DNA from 2 places in the Delftia sp. CH05 genome. Region 1 is predicted to be linked to the other one. Evidence: predicted binding sites of a transcription regulator. Region 1 holds the regulator's gene; the other holds the start of a gene.
What was found. Region 1 encodes NrdR, which represses ribonucleotide reductase genes. Its sites were predicted from a motif close to CACNANATNTNGTG; they were not measured.
Positions count from the first base shown of each region.

Region 2: GRX31_RS07050 (ribonucleoside-diphosphate reductase subunit alpha) is a predicted target of NrdR. The motif match lies at 7,967-7,980, and genes of this name have one in related genera.

Region 1 is NZ_WUMG01000004.1:205,525-216,090, reverse strand. It holds gene GRX31_RS06025 (DUF748 domain-containing protein) at 1-855, opposite strand, end outside; gene GRX31_RS06020 (lytic transglycosylase domain-containing protein) at 1,623-2,543, shown strand; ZMP/ZTP riboswitch at 2,680-2,855, shown strand; gene glyA (serine hydroxymethyltransferase) at 2,890-4,137, shown strand; gene nrdR (transcriptional regulator NrdR) at 4,160-4,615, shown strand; gene aroC (chorismate synthase) at 4,682-5,779, opposite strand; gene GRX31_RS06000 (helix-turn-helix domain-containing protein) at 6,105-6,476, shown strand; gene GRX31_RS05995 (CBS domain-containing protein) at 6,577-7,029, opposite strand; gene GRX31_RS05990 (O-acetylhomoserine aminocarboxypropyltransferase) at 7,136-8,434, shown strand; gene GRX31_RS05985 (alpha/beta fold hydrolase) at 8,457-9,266, shown strand; gene GRX31_RS05980 (acetamidase/formamidase family protein) at 9,315-10,566, opposite strand, start outside.
Region 2 is NZ_WUMG01000005.1:159,929-170,494, forward strand. It holds gene GRX31_RS30745 (PAS domain-containing protein) at 1-97, shown strand, start outside; gene GRX31_RS30750 (response regulator) at 104-1,591, shown strand; gene GRX31_RS07020 (GGDEF domain-containing response regulator) at 1,584-2,510, shown strand; gene GRX31_RS07025 (cytochrome C assembly family protein) at 2,597-3,412, shown strand; gene GRX31_RS07030 (PP0621 family protein) at 3,409-3,669, shown strand; gene GRX31_RS07035 (sensor histidine kinase) at 3,672-5,435, shown strand; gene GRX31_RS07040 (sigma-54-dependent transcriptional regulator) at 5,435-6,949, shown strand; gene ampD (1,6-anhydro-N-acetylmuramyl-L-alanine amidase AmpD) at 6,936-7,577, shown strand; gene GRX31_RS07050 (ribonucleoside-diphosphate reductase subunit alpha) at 8,107-10,566, shown strand, end outside.

The sequences.
Region 1 (10,566 bases):
CAGGCTGACCTCGCCGGTGATCCGCACCACGGCCTGCTCGGCCTGCTCAAAGGAGATGTGCAGATTGGTATCCAGCACGCCGGAGCGCGGCTTGACGGGAGCATTGGCGGGCACATAGCCCAGGTAAGGCGTCAGGTCCACGCCCTGCCAGCTCAGATCGACGGCCGTCTGGCGCTGGTCGGTGAAAGGCGTGCTCTGGGCACTGGATTCAAAGCGGCTGCCGTTGAGTGCGAAGGACAGGTGCGGCAGCACCTTGATCTCGCGCTTGGACTCCAGATTGCTGATGAACGGCAGCTTCAGCTGCAGCTGATCCAGCATGTGCTCACGCTGCTGGACATCGTCCTGCAATTGCACGCGGCCGTCGCGCAGCGCAATGTTGTACAGCGCAAAGCCCAAGGGCTTGGCCGGCGGCGTATCGCTGGGCTCGGCCAGCCGGGCCAGCACATCATCCACATCGAAGTGCCCCAGGCTCTGCTGCGTGAGGCGCAGCACCGGCGCATCGACCTCGATGGCATCCAGGACAGGCGCCAGCCTGAAGAGGGACTGGATACTGGCATTCACATAGATGCGGTCGACCTGCAGCTGTGGCGACGACGGCGCGGGTTCTGCCTGCCCTGCGCCCGCCGACTGGCTTTTGGCAATGCGCAGATCACGCAGGGTCAGCTCCAGCGACCAGGGCCGGAACTCCACTGCCCCCACATGGACCTGGCGACCCAGCTTGGCCGATGCCTGCTTTTCCAGCTGGCTTTTGGCGACAACGGGCACCAGCGCCCACAGCAGCAGCCACAGCAAAAGAAACGCTGCAAAGGCGATGGCCAGCCTGCGCAGCCAGCGGTGCTTGAAGAGAAGTTGCATGGGGCTCTAATAACTAGTACGGCGCCATCCTGGACAGAGGACGCAGCGGTGGCTGCATTGCATCAGAAATTGGGCTGGCAGCAAGGCCTCAACCCGCATCACCGCACATTTCTTGACGTTGCAGTCACCCTGGAACGACAAAGCCCGGAAGCCTTGAACCGGCTTCCGGGCTTTACGGCAGGCACAAGTCCTGGCCGTTTTCCGCAGTCAAGGAGAGGATGGTCCTTGCTGCTCGGAAGCAAGAGATTGCTTCCAGGAAGGCCGCGGAAGAAGACTTGAACGACTGTGCCCGAACCATCGAACACCACTTTTACCCGTCTTCCACCTTGGCGAGACGACTGCAGGAGCAGTCGCCTCCAATATAGAAGGACGCAGGCCAGGCCTGCCAGTGCTTTTGCATTTCATTGCAATTTCATGAAGCCCTGTACAACCGCCGCAAGCGCCCCACATCGGTAGCACGCAACCTGCTCTCAAACACTCAGAAACTGTGTTTGCATCCATGGTTTGTTATTATTCATCGATCTAACAAACGCACTTCATAGTGTTGACCGTGTATTTGGTGAACTCCTAGAATCCGCCAGCGCTCGAATAGAGCGTTTTTTGTTTCTGCTGCCTCACGACTGAGCAGATCCCGCAGGCCTACAACGCAATGGTGCACCAAGCGCCAGCCTCCCGGATCCGCAGCACCCAATCCAGGGTGTCAGCCTCACCGGCCTTCGCTTCGGCGAAGGCCGTTTCGGGTTGGTGCCCCTAGAAAGGAAAAAGCTATGCCAGCGTCAGGAAAATTTTTCGCCGCCGCGCGAACGTTCGCCATCGATGTGGCCAACGGTTTTCTTGCCATCATCCACAACAGCTTCGCCCTTCTGGGCCTGGCTGTGGCCTTCCTGGCCATTACCTTGTTCGCCCGCCCCGACCTGCGCGATGCCGGAGAGAGCCAGCTGCGCTCCTGGCTGACCGCTCGCCAGATGGCCGAGCTGGGTGCGCCCGTCGAACTCGCGGCCAGCGACCGCGCGACGGCGACCAACCCGAAGAACCTGCCCAAGGATCAGGCGGCCGTGGCCTTCTGGCTCAGCAAGAAGTACCGCGTGGCGCCCGAGCCCATCGCGGCACTGGTCAGCGAGGCCTACGACCTGGGCAAGGTCAACCGCCTGGACCCGACGCTGATCCTGGCCATCATGGCCATCGAGTCCAGCTTCAATCCGTTCGCGCAAAGTGCTGTCGGCGCGCAGGGCCTGATGCAGGTGATGACCACGGTGCATACCGACAAGTACGAGAACTTCGGCGGCCAGAACGCCGCGTTCGACCCCGTCAGCAATCTGCGCGTGGGCGTGCGCGTGCTCAAGGAGTGCATTGAGCGCGCCGGCTCCATCGAAGGTGGCCTGCGCTACTACGTGGGCGCGGCCAACCTGCCCACCGACGGCGGCTATGCCGCCAAGGTGCTGGCCGAGCACCAGCGCCTGCGCATGGCCGCCGGCCTGCGTGCCGTGCCGCTGATGACCGCCAAGATCGAGCAGCCCAAGCAGGCCGTCCAGATCGCAGCCACCAAGCCGGCCACATCCACGGCCGAGGCAGCCGGACCTGCGGCCTCGGCAGCGTCCGCTGGCAACCCGGCAGTGCCGGTCAGCTCGAGCAGCATGTCCGCGCGCACCGAACAGGTGGCCCTGCAGACACAGGAGCCGGCGCTGTAGCCGGAACCACCGACATGGCGCACGAAGCTGGCTAAGGCCAGCTTTTTTCATGCCTGCCTGCACCCGCTGATCTGCCAGGCAGGCGGCTTCGCCAACGCCCCTCGCCTGTCTTCGGCTCCATCAGCTCAGCTACACTAGCGGGGTACGCAACTGGCGATAGGCGCAGCCGCTTCACGCACCGCTGCCGCTGACGTGGAAACCAGCAGAAGGCCTGAAAAGAACCACCTTCTGTGAACCACCGGGGAGCGTACCGCCCAGCCTCCATGCGCACGCGGGATCTGGAGTGTTCCGCCGTTCGCCTGGGCAGCCCTTGGCCTCAAGGGAATTTCAAGTTCACAGGACTGCCATGTTTCAACGCACCAATACCGTCGAGAAGGTCGACGCCGAAGTCTTTGCCGCCATCCAGGCCGAGAACCTGCGTCAACAAGAACATATCGAGCTGATCGCCAGCGAGAACTACTGCTCGCCCGCCGTGATGGAAGCCCAGGGCTCCCAGCTCACCAACAAGTACGCAGAAGGCTATCCGGGCAAGCGCTACTACGGCGGCTGCGAGAACGTCGATGTGGTCGAGCAGCTTGCCATCGACCGTGTCAAGAAGCTGTTCGGCGCCGAGGCAGCCAACGTTCAGCCCAACTCCGGCTCCCAGGCCAACCAGGCCGTGCTGATGGCCTTTGCCAAGCCCGGCGACACCATCATGGGCATGAGCCTGGCCGAAGGCGGCCACCTGACGCACGGCATGCCGCTGAACATGTCGGGCAAGTGGTTCAACGTGGTCTCCTACGGCCTGAACGCCGAAGAAGCCATCGACTACGACAAGATGGAAGCGCTGGCGCGCGAGCACAAGCCCCGCATCATCGTGGCCGGCGCATCGGCCTACGCCCTGGCCATCGACTTCGAGCGCTTCGCCAAGATCGCAAAGGAAGTCGGCGCCATCTTCTGGGTGGACATGGCCCACTACGCCGGCCTGATCGCCGCGGGCGTGTACCCCAACCCCGTGCCCCACGCCGACGTGGTCACCACCACCACGCACAAGAGCCTGCGCGGCCCGCGCGGCGGCGTGATCCTGATGAAGGCCGAGCATGAGAAGGCCATCAACAGCGCCATCTTCCCCGGCCTGCAAGGCGGCCCGCTCATGCACGTCATCGCCGGCAAGGCCGTGGCCTTCAAGGAAGCACTGTCTCCCGAGTTCAAGGTTTACCAGGAGCAGGTCGTGAAGAATGCCAAGGTCGTCGCCGAAACGCTGACGGCCCGCGGCCTGCGCATCGTCTCCGGCCGCACGGAAAGCCACGTCATGCTGGTGGACCTGCGCGCCAAGGGCATTACCGGCAAGGCGGCAGAAGCCGCACTGGGTGCCGCCCACATGACGATCAACAAGAACTCCATCCCCAACGACCCCGAAAAGCCGATGGTGACCAGCGGCATCCGCGTGGGCACGCCCGCCATGACCACGCGCGGCTTCAAGGAAGAGGAAGCCCGCCTGACGGCCAACCTGCTGGCCGACGTGCTGGAGAACCCCAGCGACGAAGCCAACCTGGCTCGCGTGCGCGCCCAGGTGGCCGAGCTGACGGCCCGCTTCCCGGTCTACGGCGCCTGATTTGAGCGCATAGAGGCCTGCCATGAAGTGCCCGTTCTGCAGCCACCCGGACACCCAGGTCGTGGAGACCCGTGAGGCCGAGGATGGGGGCTTCATTCGCCGCCGCCGCCAATGCGGCGGCTGCGACAAGCGCTTCACCACCTATGAGCGGCCCGAGGTCAGCTTCCCCGCCATCGTCAAGAAGGACGGGCGGCGCATCGAGTACGAGCGCGCCAAGCTGCTGGGTTCGTTCAAGATTGCGCTGCGCAAGCGTCCCGTGAGCACGGAGCAGATCGATGCCGCCATCGAGCGCATCGAGGAACGGCTGCGCAACCTGGGCGAGCGCGAAGTGCTCTCCAGCCGCCTGGGCGAGATGGTGATGCGCGAGCTCAAGCTGCTCGACAAGGTCGGCTACATCCGCTACGCCAGCGTCTACCGCAGCTTCGAGGACGTGGACGACTTCAAGAACGTCATGGATGAAGTCCGCAATCCCGGCTGATCAGGCCGGCAGGACACAAGAAAGCCGCCCTTGGGCGGCTTTCTCTTTGGCGTCCTGGCAGCGCTTTCAGGGCGCCGCGGCAGGAATCGGCGCCAGGCCTGAATCGACGTCGCCGCACTGGGCGCGGTGGCGCAGGGCGTGGTCCATCACCACCAGGGCCAGCAACGCTTCGGCGATGGGCGCGGCGCGGATGCCCACGCAGGGGTCATGGCGACCCTTGGTGATGACTTCGGTGCTCTGGCCCTGGGTGTCGATGGACTCGCGCGGCGTGATGATGGAGCTGGTGGGCTTGATGGCGATGCGCACCTCCAGATCCTGGCCCGTGCTGATGCCGCCCACGATGCCACCGGCGTTGTTGCTGCGAAAGCCTTCAGGACTCAGCGAGTCGCCGTGCGTGGTGCCGCGCTGGACCACGCTGTCGAAGCCCGCGCCGATCTCCACGGCCTTGACGGCGTTCAGGCCCATCATGGCGTAGGCGACGTCGGCATCGAGGCGGTCATACAGCGGCTGGCCCAGGCCCACCGGCATGCCACTGGCCTGCACGCGCAGCGCGGCGCCGCAGGAGTCGCCCGACTTGCGCAGCGCATCCATGTATTCCTCGTAGCGGGACACATCGGCCACCGGCGCAAAGAAGGGATTGTTGCGCACATGCTCCCAGCTCTCGAAGGGCAGCGACAGCTCGCCCACCTGGGTCATGCAGGCGCGGAACTCGGTGCCGAATTTTTCCTTGAGCCACTTCTTGGCCACGGCGCCGGCCGCCACCGTGGGCGCCGTCAGCCGTGCGGAGGAGCGGCCGCCGCCGCGCGGATCACGGATGCCGTACTTCTGGAAGTAGGCGTAGTCGGCATGGCCGGGACGAAAGCTTTGCGCAATGTTGGAGTAGTCCTTGCTGCGCTGGTCGGTATTGCGGATCAGCAAAGCGATCGGCGTGCCCGTGGTGCGGCCTTCGTAGACACCCGAGAGGATTTCCACCGCGTCCGGCTCGTTGCGCTGCGTCACGAACTTGCTGGTGCCGGGGCGGCGGCGGTCCAGGTCGTGCTGGATGTCCGCCTCGCTCAGTGCCATGCCAGGCGGGCAACCGTCGATGACGCAGCCGATGGCCGGGCCATGCGATTCGCCGAAGTTGGTGACAGTGAATAGGGTTCCGAAGGTGTTGCCGCTCATAGGCCGATGATTATGCCCGGGTCGCCCCCAGGCGCCGCTCCCGCTGCAGCGGTGCATTGCGCAGGCTGCCATCTCCTGCAAAGAAACAATAAAACTATCAAATTACAAATATTGATAGCTAGAATTACAGAACATTGTTCTTCAACCGCCTGCGGACCATCCCTCAGGCACCAGCCGCAACTTGCGGGAGATTCGTGAAATGCAGACCTCTTCCGGCTCAACGCAACGCCAGGATCGCAGCGATCCTGCGAGCAGCACTCCACCGCCCTCACCCATCCTTCAACAGGATGCCGGTGACCAGAATCTTCACCCCACCCTGATGACCATGCTGCTGGTCTCAGCCAGGCCCGATGATTTCAGAACCCGCAACCGGCTTGCCCAGGCCAAGCAGTACATGCGGGCCCGGCTGGATGACCCCGAGCTCAAGCCCCTGCAGGTGGCCCAGGGCCTGGGCATGTCGCTGCGCAGCCTGGCGCGTCTGTTCGCCACCGAGGGACTGACTCCCAGCCGCTGGCTCTGGAACGAGCGCCTGGCCCAGGCCCACCTGCTGCTGCAGGCCGACAATGCGCGGCGCGTGACCGATGTGGCGATGGCCTGCGGCTTCACCAGCTTCTCGCACTTCAGCCGCGTCTTCAGGCAGGCCTATGCCGTGCCGCCCAGCGCCTTGCTCAAGCCCCGGCGCAGCAGCGTGCATTGAACGGGCTTGCGCCCGGCCGTAAAAAGCCAAGGCCTGCGCCGCGTTCTGCGGTCGCAGGCCTTGCTGCATGGGCAGGGACGGTCTTGCCGCGACCGGATGATCAGTCCGCGCCCTGGCGCTCGCCTTCGGGCCAGTCGCGGATATAGGCCTTGAGCATGCGGTTCTCGAAGTTCTGGCTGTCCACCACGGCCTTGGCCACGTCGTACAGGCTGATCACGCCCATCAGCATGCGCTTGTCCATCACCGGCATGTAGCGCGCATGGCGGTCCAGCATCATGCGGCGCACCTCGTCCATGTCGGTTTCCATGGTGCAGGTCATGGGAGCGTCGTCCATGGCCGAGCGCACTAGCGTCTCGCCCACGCCGCCGTGCTTGACAAAGCCCTGGATCACTTCGCGGAAGGTCAGCATGCCGACCACGTCGCCGTGCTCCATGACCACGAGGGAGCCGATATCGCGCTCGGACATCACCTGCACCGCGCTGGCCAGGCTTTCGTCCGGCGACACCGTGTAGAGGGTGTTGCCCTTGACGCGCAGGATGTCACTTACTTTCATGCCGTATCTCCAAGATTGTCTGTGTCGCCGTGGTTGCGGCAAGCCCATGTCTGTCGGGAAATATAGCCCACAATGCCCGCTTGCCTTGACAACCATGGAGACAGGAATGCCCGGCTACTCGGATCCCGGCTTTGACACTCTGGCGCTGCACGCGGGCGCACAGCCCGACCCCGCCACCGGTGCGCGCGCGACGCCCATCCACCTCACGACCTCGTTCGTCTTCGAGTCCAGCGACCATGCGGCCTCTTTGTTCAATCTGGAGCGCCCCGGCCACGTCTACAGCCGCATCTCCAATCCCACGAACGCCGTACTGGAGCAGCGCGTCTCGGCCCTGGAAGGGGGCGTGGGCGCCATCGCCGTGGCCAGCGGCCAGGCGGCGCTGCACCTGTCGGTGGCCACGCTCATGGGCGCGGGCAGCCACATCGTGGCCAGCACGGCACTGTACGGCGGCTCGCAGAACCTGCTGCACTACACGCTGGCGCGCTTCGGCATAGAGACCACCTTCGTCAAGCCCGGCGACATCGACGGCTGGCGCGCCGCCGTGCGGCCCAATACCAAGCTGTTCTTCGGCGAGACCGTGGGCAACCCGGGCCTGGATGTGCTCGACATTCCCACCATCAGCGCCATCGCGCATGAGGCCGGCGTGCCGCTGCTGGTGGACTCCACGCTGACATCGCCCTGGCTGATGAAGCCGTTGGAGCATGGCGCGGACATCGTCTACCACTCGGCCACCAAGTTCCTGTCGGGCCACGGCACCGTGGTCGGGGGCATCGTGGTGGATGGCGGCAGCTTCGACTGGGAAAAGTCGGGACGCTTCCCGGAGCTGACCGAGCCCTACGACGGCTTCCACAACATGGTGTTCAGCGAGGAAAGCAGCACTGGCGCCTTCCTTCTGCGCGCACGCCGCGAAGGCCTGCGCGACTTCGGCGCCTGCATGAGCCCGCACACGGCCTGGCTGATCCTGCAGGGCATAGAGACGCTTCCGCTGCGCATGGAGCGCCATATCCGCAACACCGAGAAGGTGGTGCAATTCCTGGCCAGCCATCCGCTGGTGGGCCGCGTGGGCCACCCGCTGCTCGATACCCATCCCTCGCACCAGCTCGCCAAGAAGCTGCTGCCGCGCGGCGCAGGCTCGGTGTTCAGCTTCGACATCAAGGGCAACCGCAACCAGGGCCGCAAGTTCATCGAGACGCTCAAGGTCTTCAGCCACCTGGCCAATGTGGGCGACTGCCGCAGCCTGGTCATCCACCCTGCCAGCACCACGCACTTCCGCATGAGCGACGAGGCGCTGGCCCAGGCCGGCATCGGCCAGGGCACGATCCGCCTGTCCATCGGGCTGGAAGACGCAGACGACCTGATCGACGACCTCAAGCGCGCCCTCAAGGCGGCCGAGAAGGCCGCGTGAATCGGCAAGGGAGACACCAACAATGAAGATCGATGTTCACGGCCACGCCATCTACGCCTATACCGGCGGCAAGGCCTTCAATCCCGCACAGCCTACGGCCATCCTCATCCACGGCGTGCTGTGCGACCACAGCGTCTGGGCACTGCAAAGCCGTTACCTGGCCAACCACGGCTGGAACGTGCTGGCCATAGACCTGCCGGGCCACTGCCGCAGCGCAGGCGATGCGCCGGCCAGCGTGGAGGCGGCGGCGGATTTCATCGGCCAGCTCATGGATGCGGCAGGCATCGAGAAGGCTGCGCTGGTAGGCCACAGCTGGGGCAGCCTGATCGCCATGGAAGCGGCCGCGCGGCTGGGCGCGCGCGTCAGCCACCTGGTGCTGGTGGGCACGGCCTACCCGATGAAGGTCTCGCCCGCCCTGCTGGACTCCGCACTGAGCGCGCCAGAGCAGGCCATCCGCATGGTCAATGTGTTCTCGCGCGCCACGCTGGCGCCACCCAGCGGCGCAGGCAGCTGGGTGTTCGGCGCCGGCATGGCGCTGGGCCGGCGCGTGCTGGCCAGCAATGACCGCACCAACCTGCTGCACGCCGGCTTCAAGGCCTGCGACAGCTATGCGGGCGGCGAGGCGGCCATGGCGGCGCTGCAATGTCCGGTCCTGTTCGCCCTGGGCGAGCAGGACCAGATGACGCCGCCCAAGGCCGCCAAGGGCCTGATCGAGGCGGCCCGGGGCGCGCAGCGCCAGGTCAGCATCGTGCACCTGCCCAGCGGCCACAACCAGATGACCGAGGCGCCCGACCAGACGCTGTTCGCCATCCGGGATTTCCTGGCGCGCTGAGACCGGCCGGGTCCTGCCCGCAGGGCAGGCACGCACTCACTCACGCACTCACGCCCCGCGCGCGGGGAAGATGCTCTTTTTCACGAGCGCGTGCACGCCCCAGTTGCCATCCACCACCTGGGTGATGCCGAAGTCCACGGCGATCGACATCAGCGAGATGGCCTCGTCCTCTCCCAGCCCCTGGGTGGTCATGAGGAAGTGGCGCATCTTGTGATAGGCATCGCGCAGAGCCAGGTCCACGGAAGACTTCTTGAAGATCTGGTTTTGCGCATCCGGCCCCAGCTCCGCCAGGTAGTTGGCGTAGCTGAAGCCGTGCAGCAGCCATTCGTCCTGGGTTTCGAGCAGCGGATAGGCCAGTTCGGCCAGCGGCGTTCCAGGCAGGTCCGCCTTCTTGTGCAGGATCAACTGGAAGGTGCCGGTCAGCGAGCACTCGATGGCCGTGCCGCACAGCTCGGAGTCCCCCTGCGAGGCATGCGGATCGCCCACGGTGAAGTTGGCCCCTGGCACGGCCACGGGGAAATACATGGTCGCCCCCTTGCCGATGCGCCAGTTGTCGATGTTGCCGCCCGTGTGGTTGGGCGGAATGGAGCTGGCCATCTCCACCTCGGCCGGCGCCACGCCGATGGTGCCGAAATGCGGGCGCACGGGAACGCGGATATTGCGCAGCACGTTTTCGTTCTTGCTGATCGTGCGGTGGTCCACGGGCACGCCCGGATAGTCGATGGTCGGGTGGACCACGCCGAAGGGGTCGGTCTGCGGCGTCCAGCGGTAGTTGTAGACGGCGCGGGCCCAGTTGCGCTCGCCGGTCGCATCCACCTCGTAGATGGTGACCACCTCGCGCTTTCGGGGCTCGGTGAGCGTGTCGCCATAGTGAAAGCCCCAGTTCGCTGCCGCATTGCTGCCGAAGGTCCGGCCCTTGAACTGCGGGTTGCCCGAGGGGCGCGGCACCACATCAATGATGCGTACTTCCAGCACATCGCCGGGCTGGGCGCCCTTGATGCGTACCGGCCCCGTGCAGATGTGCACGCCCTGGCCCCCACCTGCGCCGTTCTTGGCATCCATGGGACCGGCACCCCGGCGATCGACGTTCTTGCGCTGGCTGTCCCAGTGGAACACGCTCTCGGCGCCAGGGTCGCCCCGGACCATGCGTTCGGCATCGTCATTGGCATGGTGGGTCAGCGTCTCCATGGTCACGTAGTCGCCCGATTCGACTTCGACCACCGGCTTGGCCGATCTGCTGAAGTAGCCCCAGAGCACGGTGCTGTCAGAGGCGGGAATGTAGTAGTGGCTGGCCATGCCC
Region 2 (10,566 bases), on a different contig from region 1:
GCCGCTGGACGGCCACGACAACCTGGGCAGCACCGGCGTTCTCATCGTCGATGACAACGCCAGCGCGCGCGAGGCCCTGGCCGCCATGGTGCGCTAACTGGGCATGCGCTGCGATACGGCGGCGGACGGCATGCAGGCGCTGCACATGCTGCAAGAGGCCGCACGCCAGGAATCCCCCTACGGCCTGGCCCTGCTGGACTGGCGCATGCCCGGCATGGACGGGCTGGACCTGGCACGCCGCATGCGCGAGCAGCAGGACCTGGCCAAGACCCCGGCTGCGCTCATGGTCACGGCCTTCGGGCGCGACGAAGTGCAGCTGCAGGCCGCGCAGTTGGGCCCGCGGGGCCTGCTGATCAAGCCCTTGACCGCATCGGCACTGCGCTCGTGCATCCGGGAGGCACTGCGGGACCCCGAATCGCCCCCGCCGGAAAGCCCGGCGGCCGGCCCCTCGCCACAGCAGCGCTACCCGGGCCTGCCTGGGCGCAGGGTGCTGGTGGTGGATGACAACGTACTCAACCGCGAGGTGGCCACCGAGCTGCTGGAGCAGGCCGGCATATCGGTACAGACTGCGCAGGACGGTCTGCAGGCGCTGCAGCTGCTGGACACCCAGCCTTTCGATGCCGTGCTCATGGACGTGCACATGCCCGGCATGGACGGCCTCAGTGTCACGCGCACCATCCGCACGCGCAGCGCGCTGCGGCATCTTCCGGTGATCGCGCTGACTGCGCAGGCCTATGTCGAGGAGCGCGCCCGGATCGAGGCCGCAGGCATGAATGCCCATCTGACCAAACCCGTTGACGATGTGCTGCTGTACGAGACACTGCAGCGCTGCCTGCGCGCGGGCCCTCCTCCAACGGCAGCGCTTGCGCCGGCCGCGCCCTTGCAGCCGACGCCGTCAAGCCCTGCCCAGGCCTGGGATCCGGCACGGCTGCGGCAACGCCTTGCCGGCCAATCGCCGCGCATGCTCCACGCCATCGAAGGCTTTGCCCAGGACTTTGCCGATGCGCCGCAACGGCTGCGCGATGCCGTGCGCAGCGGCCATTGGGACACCGTGGCATCGCTGGTGCACACCTTCAAGGGCAGTCTGGGCTACCTGGGCGCGGACCTGCTGGAGCAATGGTCGGCCATGGCCGAGACCGGTGCGCAAGCCTGCCTGTCAGGCGACGGCAATGGCGGCAACGCCCGGCCCGGCGGCGATCTGCAATCCCTGGTCCAGGCGCTGGCCGATGGACTGCAGGGCCTGCTGGCGGAAATCGCCCGGCGGTCCGGGCAGACGGCCGTAGTGGCCGTGGCGTCCGCGGCCGCCGTGACCACTGCCGCGCCCCCCCCGCAGCGGCAGCCGATGACCGCGGAAGAAGTCTCGTCCACCCTGGCTCGGCTGCGGCTGCAGATTGCCGACAGCGACTATGCCGCCTTGGCCGAACTGGAACGGCTGCGGCCCCTGGTCGACGGGCGCCATGCGTCCGTGCTGCAGCGCATCCAGCGCTGCACCGAGTCCCTGGAAACCGAGGCGGCGCTGCAGGCGCTCGAACAGCTGGCGCGGAGCATGGCCGTGAACCGGACGGTCCTACAGGGAGCTGCAGATGTTTGAAGCCTTGACCGGGCCGGAACTGCCCACGGTCCTCATCGTTGACGACGAACGGCTGAACCGCAGCATGCTGGCCGAGCTGCTGAGCCCCCACTACCGTGTGCTGCTGGCCAAGGACGGCCCGGGTGCGCTGGTGATCGCCCAGCGCGAAGCCCACCGGCTGCAGCTGATCCTGCTGGACCTGGCCATGCCCGGCATGAACGGCTACGAGGTGCTGGGTGCGTTGCGCGCCCAGGAGCGCACCGCCCATATCGCCGTCATCTTCATCACCGGCCAGAGCAATGCCCAGGCCGAGGAATACGGCCTGCGCCTGGGCGCGGCCGACTATGTCTCCAAGCCCATACGTCCCGCCGTGGTCGAGGTGCGCGTGCGCAACCAGATACGCCTGGCCCTGCAGCGCCAGGCCCTGGAGCGCCTGGCCATGGTGGACGGGCTGACAGGGCTGGCCAACCGCCGCCACTTCGACGACATGCTGGAGCGCTCCCACCGCCGCAGCCTGCGCACGGGCGAGTCCGTGGGCCTGGCCCTCATTGATATAGACCACTTCAAGCAATACAACGACTGCTATGGCCATGTGCAGGGGGACGAGGCGCTCAAGGCAGTGGCCGCCACGCTGCAGCGCCATGCGCGCCGGCCCTACGACCTGGCAGCGCGCTTTGGCGGCGAGGAATTCGCGCTCATCCTCCCCGGCGAAAGCGACGCCCAGGTCATGGCCGAGAATTTCCGCCAGGAAGTGCTGCGCCTGTCCATCGCCCACGCCGCCTCTCCCACGGCGCCGCTGCTCACCGTCAGTTGCGGCGTACTCACCGTGCGGCAGCCGTCTGCCGCGCCTTTGGAAACCTGGCTGCAGAAGGTGGACGGCCTGCTCTACCAGGCCAAGGCCCTGGGGCGCAATCGCATCGAGGCAGCCATCGAGCCCTGAAGAAAATGCGCTCCGAACCACGGCACGGCGCCCGGATTCTGAGCCTGCACAACCGGCGGCAGGAAAGCCACAGCTATCATAGAAAGATGCTCTCCGTCCCCCTGATTTCCGCCAACGCATCGCCCCTGGGCTGGATGCTGGCGCTTGCCGCAGCCGTGGCCTATGCCGTGCCGGCCGCCGGTGCCCGACGCATCAGCCATGCTGGCGCCCGCGCCGCATTGCGCCTGGCCTGGGTGCTCCACGCCCTGGCCCTGGCCTGGGGCCTGCTCGGGGAACAGCCGCACTTCGGGTTCGCGCCAGCACTGTCCATGACGGCCTGGCTGGTGCTCACCGTCTATGGGGTCGAACAGCAGTTGTTCCCCAAGATGCGCGCGCAATTGGCGCTGTCAGCGCTGGGCACGGCCGCCGTGCTCCTTGCCGCGCTGTTTCCGGGAACGCCCCTGCATGTCAACGCCTCGCCCTGGCTGCCGCTGCACCTGGCGCTGGGCATTGCCTCCTACGGACTGTTCGCCGCCGCCGTGGTCCATGCCTCGCTGATGACACGCGCCGAGCAGCACATGCGGCTGGGCGGCGGCGGGCATGACAGCGGCCTGCCCCTTCTCACGCTGGAGCGCCTGACCTTCCGCTTCGTGTCCGCAGGCTTTGTGCTGCTCACGGCCACGCTGGCCGCAGGCTGGCTGTTCGGCGAACAGCTCTACGGCAAGGCCTGGGTCTGGAACCACAAGTCGGTGTTCTCGCTGCTGTCGTGGCTGACCTTTGCCGTGCTGCTGATCGGCCGTGCGCGCTTTGGCTGGCGTGGCCGCAGCGCCGTGCGCGTGCTCTACGCAGGCGCCGCGCTGCTGCTGCTGGCCTATGCGGGATCACGCTTCGTGATGGAAGTGCTGCTGGAGCGCGCCGCATGAAGTACCTGCTGGTCCTGATCGTCATCGTCATTGCCGTCGGCGTCTGGCGCAGCCAGCGCCGTGCCGAGGCCCGCGAGCGGCGCCAGGCGGCTGCGCCGCGCAACCCGGCCAACCCGGCCAACGCGCCGCTGGCGGCTCCACAGGACATGGTCGAATGCGCGCACTGCGGCCTGCACCTGCCGCGCAGCGAAGCCATCGAGGCCGCAGGCCGCAGCTATTGCAGCGCCGAGCACCGGGCCCTGGCGCAACGGCGCTGAGCATGCAGGACGCCGCCCGCTCCCAGCCGCCCACCATCGACGAGGCCACGGCGCAGTCGCCGCACGACGCCAACGCCCCCTTCGTCCGGCTGTGGCAGGGATTTCTGACGGGCCGCGTTCTCATCGCCACTGCGCTGCTGCTGCTGCAGCTGGCGCTGCTCAGCGTGCAGCCCGGCGGCAATCCCCTGGTCTGGCTGGTCTGCCTGGGCTACCTGGGGCTGACGCTGCTGGTGCGGCTGACCGCACGCGAGCAGCCGCCCTCTGCCCGCGCCGGCGTGCACTGGCTGCCCGTGATCGGCGTGGACATCGCGGCCATCTGCCTGCTGCAGGTGTTGCAGACAGGCCCGCTCAACTACTCGGCCCTGCTGGCCATCCCCATCCTGATTTCGGCCGTGCTGGGCAATCTGACGCTGGCGCTGGCCACCACGGCCAGCGTCACGCTGCTGACCCTGGGCTGGGTCGCATGGCAGGACCTGGCGGGCCGCATAGAAAGTACCCAGGCCTACTACCAGGCCAGCTTTGCCTGCGCAGGCTATTTCGCCGTGGCCTATCTGACGCACGAGCTGGCGCGCCGCGTGCGGCGCGAGCGGCACCTGGCACAGCACAGCAGCCGCAAGGCCCAGGCCCAGGAGCAGGTCAATGCCCTGGTGATCCGCCACCTGGGCGAAGGCGTGCTGGTGGTTGATCCCCAATTCCGCGTGCAGCAGGCCAACCCGGCCGCGCTGCACCTGCTGGGACTGGCCGACGCGCATGCCCTGCCCTTCGCACTCAAGGAGCACGCCGGCTGGCAGCGGCTGCAGGATGCCGTGGCCCAGAGCTTTGCCCAGAACCTGCCGATATCGGCCGCCATCCATCTGCAGTCCATCGGCCAGGAAGGCATGACGGGACTGCATCTGCGCACCTGGCTGACCGAGGTCGCCACCCCGTCCGACGCCACCGATGCCGCCGAGCCCGCGCTGCTGCAGCAGCTGTGCGTGGTCTTTCTGCACGACCTGCGCGAATTGGAGGCGCGGCTGCGCACGGAAAAGCTGGCCTCCATGGGCCGCATGTCCGCCGCCGTGGCCCATGAGATCCGCAATCCGCTGGCTGCCATCACCCAGGCCAACGCCCTGCTGGCAGAAGATCTGGCGCAGAACCCGGCCCAGCAGCAGCTGTGCCGCATCGTGGGCCAGAACGCCGAGCGGCTGGCGCGCACCGTCGAGGACGTGCTCAACATCGCGCGGGCCCAGCAGCACATTGGCGAGGCCCACGCCGGCCTACTGGACCTGGACCAGCATGTGGCCCAGGCCTGCCAGGAGTGGCAGGCCCAGGGCCAGCCTGCGCGCAGCATCCAGCTGCTGCTGGACGCGCGCGCAAGGACCGTGGTGTTCGACGGCGAGCACCTGCGCCGCATCCTGGTGAACCTGCTGGACAACGCCCAGCGCTACCGCAGCAACGCCCAGCAGCCGCATACGCTGCAGGTGCTGACCGGCGCGCCGGCCGCAGGCCAGATCTGGCTGCAGGTCTGGAGCGACGGCGCCGCACTGGAGCCCACGGTGCAACGCCATCTGTTCGAGCCCTTCTTCTCGTCGGAAAGCCGCTCCAGCGGCCTGGGCCTGTACATCTGCCGCGAGCTGTGCCAGCGCTACGATGCAGGCATCAGCTACCAGCGGCTGTCGCGGCCCGCGCCGCACGGCCCTGTCGAGGGCAATGCCTTCAGCATCGTGTTCCGCGCCGGCGCCGCATCGGCTCTGCCGGCCTCCCTGTTTGACCAGATTGTGGTGTGATGCCCTTGAACTCCCTGCCCGCTGCCGCATCGATTCTTGTCGTGGACGACGAGCCGGATCTGCGCACCCTCTATGAACTGACCCTGCTGCGCGAAGGCTACCGCGTGGAAACCGCCGCCAGCGTGGGCGAGGCGCGCGAACAGCTGCAGACCCAGCGCTTCGACGTGGTCATCACCGACATGCGCCTGCCCGACGGCATGGGAATGGAGCTGCTGCAGGACCTGCGCAACCAGCAGCGGCGAGAACGCTGCGTGGTCATGACCGCCTACGGCTCGGCCGAAAATGCCGTCGAAGCCCTGCGCTCGGGCGCCTTCGACTATCTGACCAAGCCCGTGGACCTCAAGCAGTTCCGCCTGGTCGTGGCCTCGGCCGCCCAGGGCGTGGGCGGCGTGCCGCCCCCCGGCGTGATGCCGGCGCGCAGCCCCTCGGCGGCGTCGGCCGCAAGCCCCGTGCTCAGCGGCGGCGGGGCGCTCGACGCCATGGTTGGGGAGTCGCCCGCCATGCAGGCCGTCAAGCAGCGCATTGCCAAGGTGGCGCGCGGCATGGCGCCGGTGCTGGTGCACGGGGAGTCGGGCACGGGCAAGGAGCTGGTGGCGCGCGCCCTGCACGCCTGCAGCCAGCGCGCCCACGGCCCCATGGTGGCCGTGAACTGCGGCGCCATCCCCGAAAACCTGCTGGAGGCCGAGTTCTTCGGCGCCCGCAAAGGCTCCTATACCGGAGCCACCCAGGACCGCGACGGCTATTTCCAGGCGGCACGCGGCGGCACCCTGTTCCTCGACGAAATCGGCGACCTGCCGCTGCCCATGCAGGCCAAGCTGCTGCGCGCCATCCAGGAACGCCGCGTGCGGCCCCTGGGCTCGGCGCAGGAGGAAGCGGCCGACGTGCGCATCGTCAGCGCCACCCACCGCGACCTGGCCGCCGACGTGCAGGCAGGACGTTTTCGCCAGGACCTGTACTACCGCCTCAACGTCATCGAAGTACTTCTTCCGCCGCTGCGCGAGCGCCGCGAGGACCTGCCCGCGCTGTGCCGCGCATTGCTGGCACGGCTGTCGCAGGAGTCGGGCCTGCCCATGCCCGAGATCGACGAGCGTTCCCTGGAGCAGATCGCCCGCCTGCCCCTGCCCGGCAATGTGCGTGAACTGGAGAACCTGCTGCACCGCGCCATCACGCTGGGCGAGGAAGGGCCGCTGCGCATAGACCCCGAGATGCAGCTGCCCTGCGGCACTCCGCCGGCTCCACCCGCATCGACGCAGACCCAGGCGCACGACGGCGCCGCACCGCCGCCGGAGCCTGCCCACATGGAGCTGCCCCGCGACCTGCAGGCCTGGCTGGACGAGCGCGAGCGCGGCATCCTGGTGCAGGCGCTGCAGGAAAACGGCTTCAACCGCACGGCCACGGCCGCACGCCTGGGGCTGAGCCTGCGCCAGATCCGCTACCGCATCGACCGGCTGAACATCGCCCTGCCCGGCGACGCCAGCGCCGAGGCGGACGGAGGCGGCCATGGCGAAGCCTGATCCGCAGGCACCAGCCACCACGACCATGGGCCCGGCCTGGACCTGGCAAGGCGGCTGGCTGCAACAGGCACGCCACCTGCCCTCGCCCAACTTCGGCGAGCGCCCGGCCCAGGCCCTGGTCGATCTGGTCGTCGTGCACTCCATCAGCCTGCCCCCCGGCGAGTACGGCACGGGGGCGGTCCAGCAACTGTTCACCAACCAGCTCGACTGGGACGCCCATCCTTACTACCAGGGCATACGCGGCCTGGAGGTGTCGGCCCATTTCTTCGTCACGCGCCTGGGCGAGGTCTGGCAATTTGTGGACTGTGACGCGCGCGCCTGGCATGCGGGCGCCTCCAGCTGGCGCGGCAAGGACCGCTGCAACGACGACTCCATCGGCATAGAGCTGGAGGGCCTGGAGGGACTGCCGTTCGAGCCGGCCCAATATGCGGCCCTGGAGAACCTGTGCGAAGCCATCGCCGCACGCTACCCCGTCGCCCATCTCGCAGGCCATGAGCACATTGCGCCCGGCCGCAAACGCGATCCCGGCCCCGGCTTCGACTGGCCCCGGCTGCGCGGGCTGCTGTCCCGTCACCAGGCCACGGCGAACTGGCAGCTGCCGCCCCGCGCCGGCCAGCCCTCCACGTAAGCACACACCCTCCTGCCGGACTGCGCCAGGCCTTGCACGCAGGCCGGCTTGTCCACAGGCCCAGGAAAAGTGCGCTGTCAATCCAGAAAGCAACCCATGTGGCGCGCAGGCGCACGCCGGGCCGGCCTGATCTTTTTTTACAAATTCACGCATGTGTCGCAGCCCCACTGTTCATGGGGCTTTCGGCGGTCCGACCGGCGCAGCGGCAAGGCTGTAGCGGCTTGCGACAGGCCATCGCCCGCCAGCCACCGCGCAGCGGTGATCTGCTGCTATGGGCTTGCATGCTGGGCACTGTTTTGGCGCAGCGCAAACAGCGGTTTTCCGGCCGTGAGTACCCCGTGTACATGAGACGGCGATACACTACAGGTAGTGCCTGAGAGCACGCCGGACACCATATCTAGTGTTCACAAGCTGTGCACACCCTGTGAAAACGGTGTGCACATCCGGCCATCGATTCCATCTCCCAGCAAGCCTGCCCCCAGTGCAGGTCCGCGTCCGTTCTATCCACAAACACCCGTTGAGGAAACTCATGCAAGAAGCACTGAATTCTTTGGCTCCCGCTGCGCACGGTGATGCTGCCAATCCTTCCTCCGCCCATCACCTGTCCGTGCAGGACGGCTACCAGATCATCCGCCGCAGCGGCGACGTGGTGCCCTTCACCCCGCAAAAGATCGCCGTCGCGCTGACCAAGGCCTTCCTGGCCGTGCGCGGCGCCCAGGGCGCTGCCTCCGCCAGCGTGCGCGAGACCGTGGACGAGCTCACCCAGGCCGTGGTGCGCGCCCTGCTGCGCTCGCGTCCGGGCGGCGGCACCTTCCATATTGAAGACGTGCAGGACCAGGTCGAGCTGGGCCTGATGCGCGGCGGCCACCACGACGTGGCGCGCGCCTACGTGCTGTACCGCGACCGCCGCAACCAGGAGCGTGCCGAGCAGAAGAAGGCCGCCGAGGCCGCTGCCGCCGCTGCGGCCGCGCCCGCCCCCGTGCTGCATGTGACCGACAACGGCCAGCGCGTTCCGCTGGACCAGGCCCGCCTGCTGGCCCTGATCGAGGCCTCCTGCCGCAACCTCAATGCCGACATCCAGGCCGCGCCCATCGTCGCCGAGACGCTGCGCAACCTGTACGACGGCGTGCCGATCGAAGAAGTCTTCAAGGCCTCCATCCTGGCCGCGCGCACGCTGATCGAAAAGGACCCCGACTACACCTACGTCACCGCCCGCCTGCTGCTGCACACCATCGTGCGCGAGGTCATGGGCCATGACGTGCAGCCTGCCGACATCCAGTCGGCCTACGCCGCCTACTTCCCCGGCTTCATCCAGAAGGGCGTGGACAACGAGCTGCTCAACCCCGAGCTGCTGAACTACGACCTGCCCCGCCTGGCTGCCGCCCTCAAGGCCGAACGCGACCAGCAGTTCGACTACCTGGGCCTGCAGACCCTGTACGACCGCTACTTCCTGCACGTGCGCAAGACGCGCATCGAGCTGCCCCAGTCCTTCTTCATGCGCGTGGCCATGGGCCTGGCGCTGCAGGAAGAGGACCGCAACGCGCGCGCCATCGAGTTCTACGAACTGCTGTCTTCCTTCGACTTCATGAGCAGCACGCCCACGCTGTTCAACAGCGGCACGCTGCGCTCGCAGCTGTCTTCGTGCTACCTGACCACGGTGCCCGACGATCTGGACGGCATCTATGAGTCGATCAAGGAAAACGCTCTGCTGTCCAAGTTCGCCGGCGGCCTGGGCAACGACTGGACGCGCGTGCGCGCCCTGGGTTCGCGCATCAAGGGCACGAACGGCGAGTCGCAGGGCGTGGTGCCCTTCCTCAAGGTGGTCAACGACACGGCCGTGGCCGTGAACCAGGGCGGCAAGCGCAAGGGCGCCGTCTGCACGTACCTGGAGACCTGGCACCTGGACATCGAGGAATTCCTCGAGCTGCGCAAGAACACGGGCGACGACCGCCGCCGCACGCACGACATGAACACGGCGAACTGGATTCCCGACCTGTTCATGAAGCGCGTCATGGAAAAGGGCCAGTGGACCCTGTTCTCGCCCTCCGATGTCGGCGACCTGCACGACCTCTTCGGCGCAGCCTTCGAGCGCGCCTACACGGCCTACGAAACCAAGGCCGACACCGGCGAGCTCAAGCTGTTCAAGCGCATCCCGGCCGTGGACCTGTGGCGCAAGATGCTGTCCATGCTGTTCGAGACCGGCCACCCCTGGGTCACCTTCAAGGACCCCTGCAACGTGCGCTCGCCCCAGCAGCACGCCGGCGTGGTGCACTCGTCCAACCTGTGCACCGAGATCACGCTGAACACCAGCGACACCGAGACCGCCGTCTGCAACCTGGGCTCGGTCAACCTGGCGCGCCACATCACCAACGGCGCCATCGACCACGGCAAGCTGCGCAAGACCATCACCACGGCCATGCGCATGCTGGACAACGTGATCGACATCAACTACTACGCCGTGCAGAAGGCCAAGGACTCCAACCTGCGCCATCGCCCCGTGGGCCTGGGCCTGATGGGCTTCCAGGATGCGCTCTATGAAATGCGCATCGCCTACGCCAGCGACGCGGCCGTCGAGTTCGCCGACCAGTCGATGGAAGCCATCTGCTACTACGCCTACTGGGCCTCCACCGAACTGGCCAGGGAACGCGGCCAGTACTCCAGCTACAAGGGCTCGCTGTGGGACCAGGGCATCCTGCCGCTGGACACGCTGAACCTGCTGGAGAAGGCCCGCGGCGGCTACGTGGAAGTGGACCGTTCCTCGCGCCTGGACTGGGATGCGCTGCGCGCCAAGATCGGCCAGCACGGCATGCGCAACTCCAACTGCGTGGCCATCGCCCCCACGGCGACCATCTCCAACATCGTCGGCGTCGATGCCTCCATCGAGCCTTCGTTCGGCAACCTGTCGGTCAAGTCCAACCTGTCCGGCGAGTTCACCGTCATCAACCAGTACCTGGTGCGCGACCTGAAGCGCCTGGGCCTGTGGGACGAC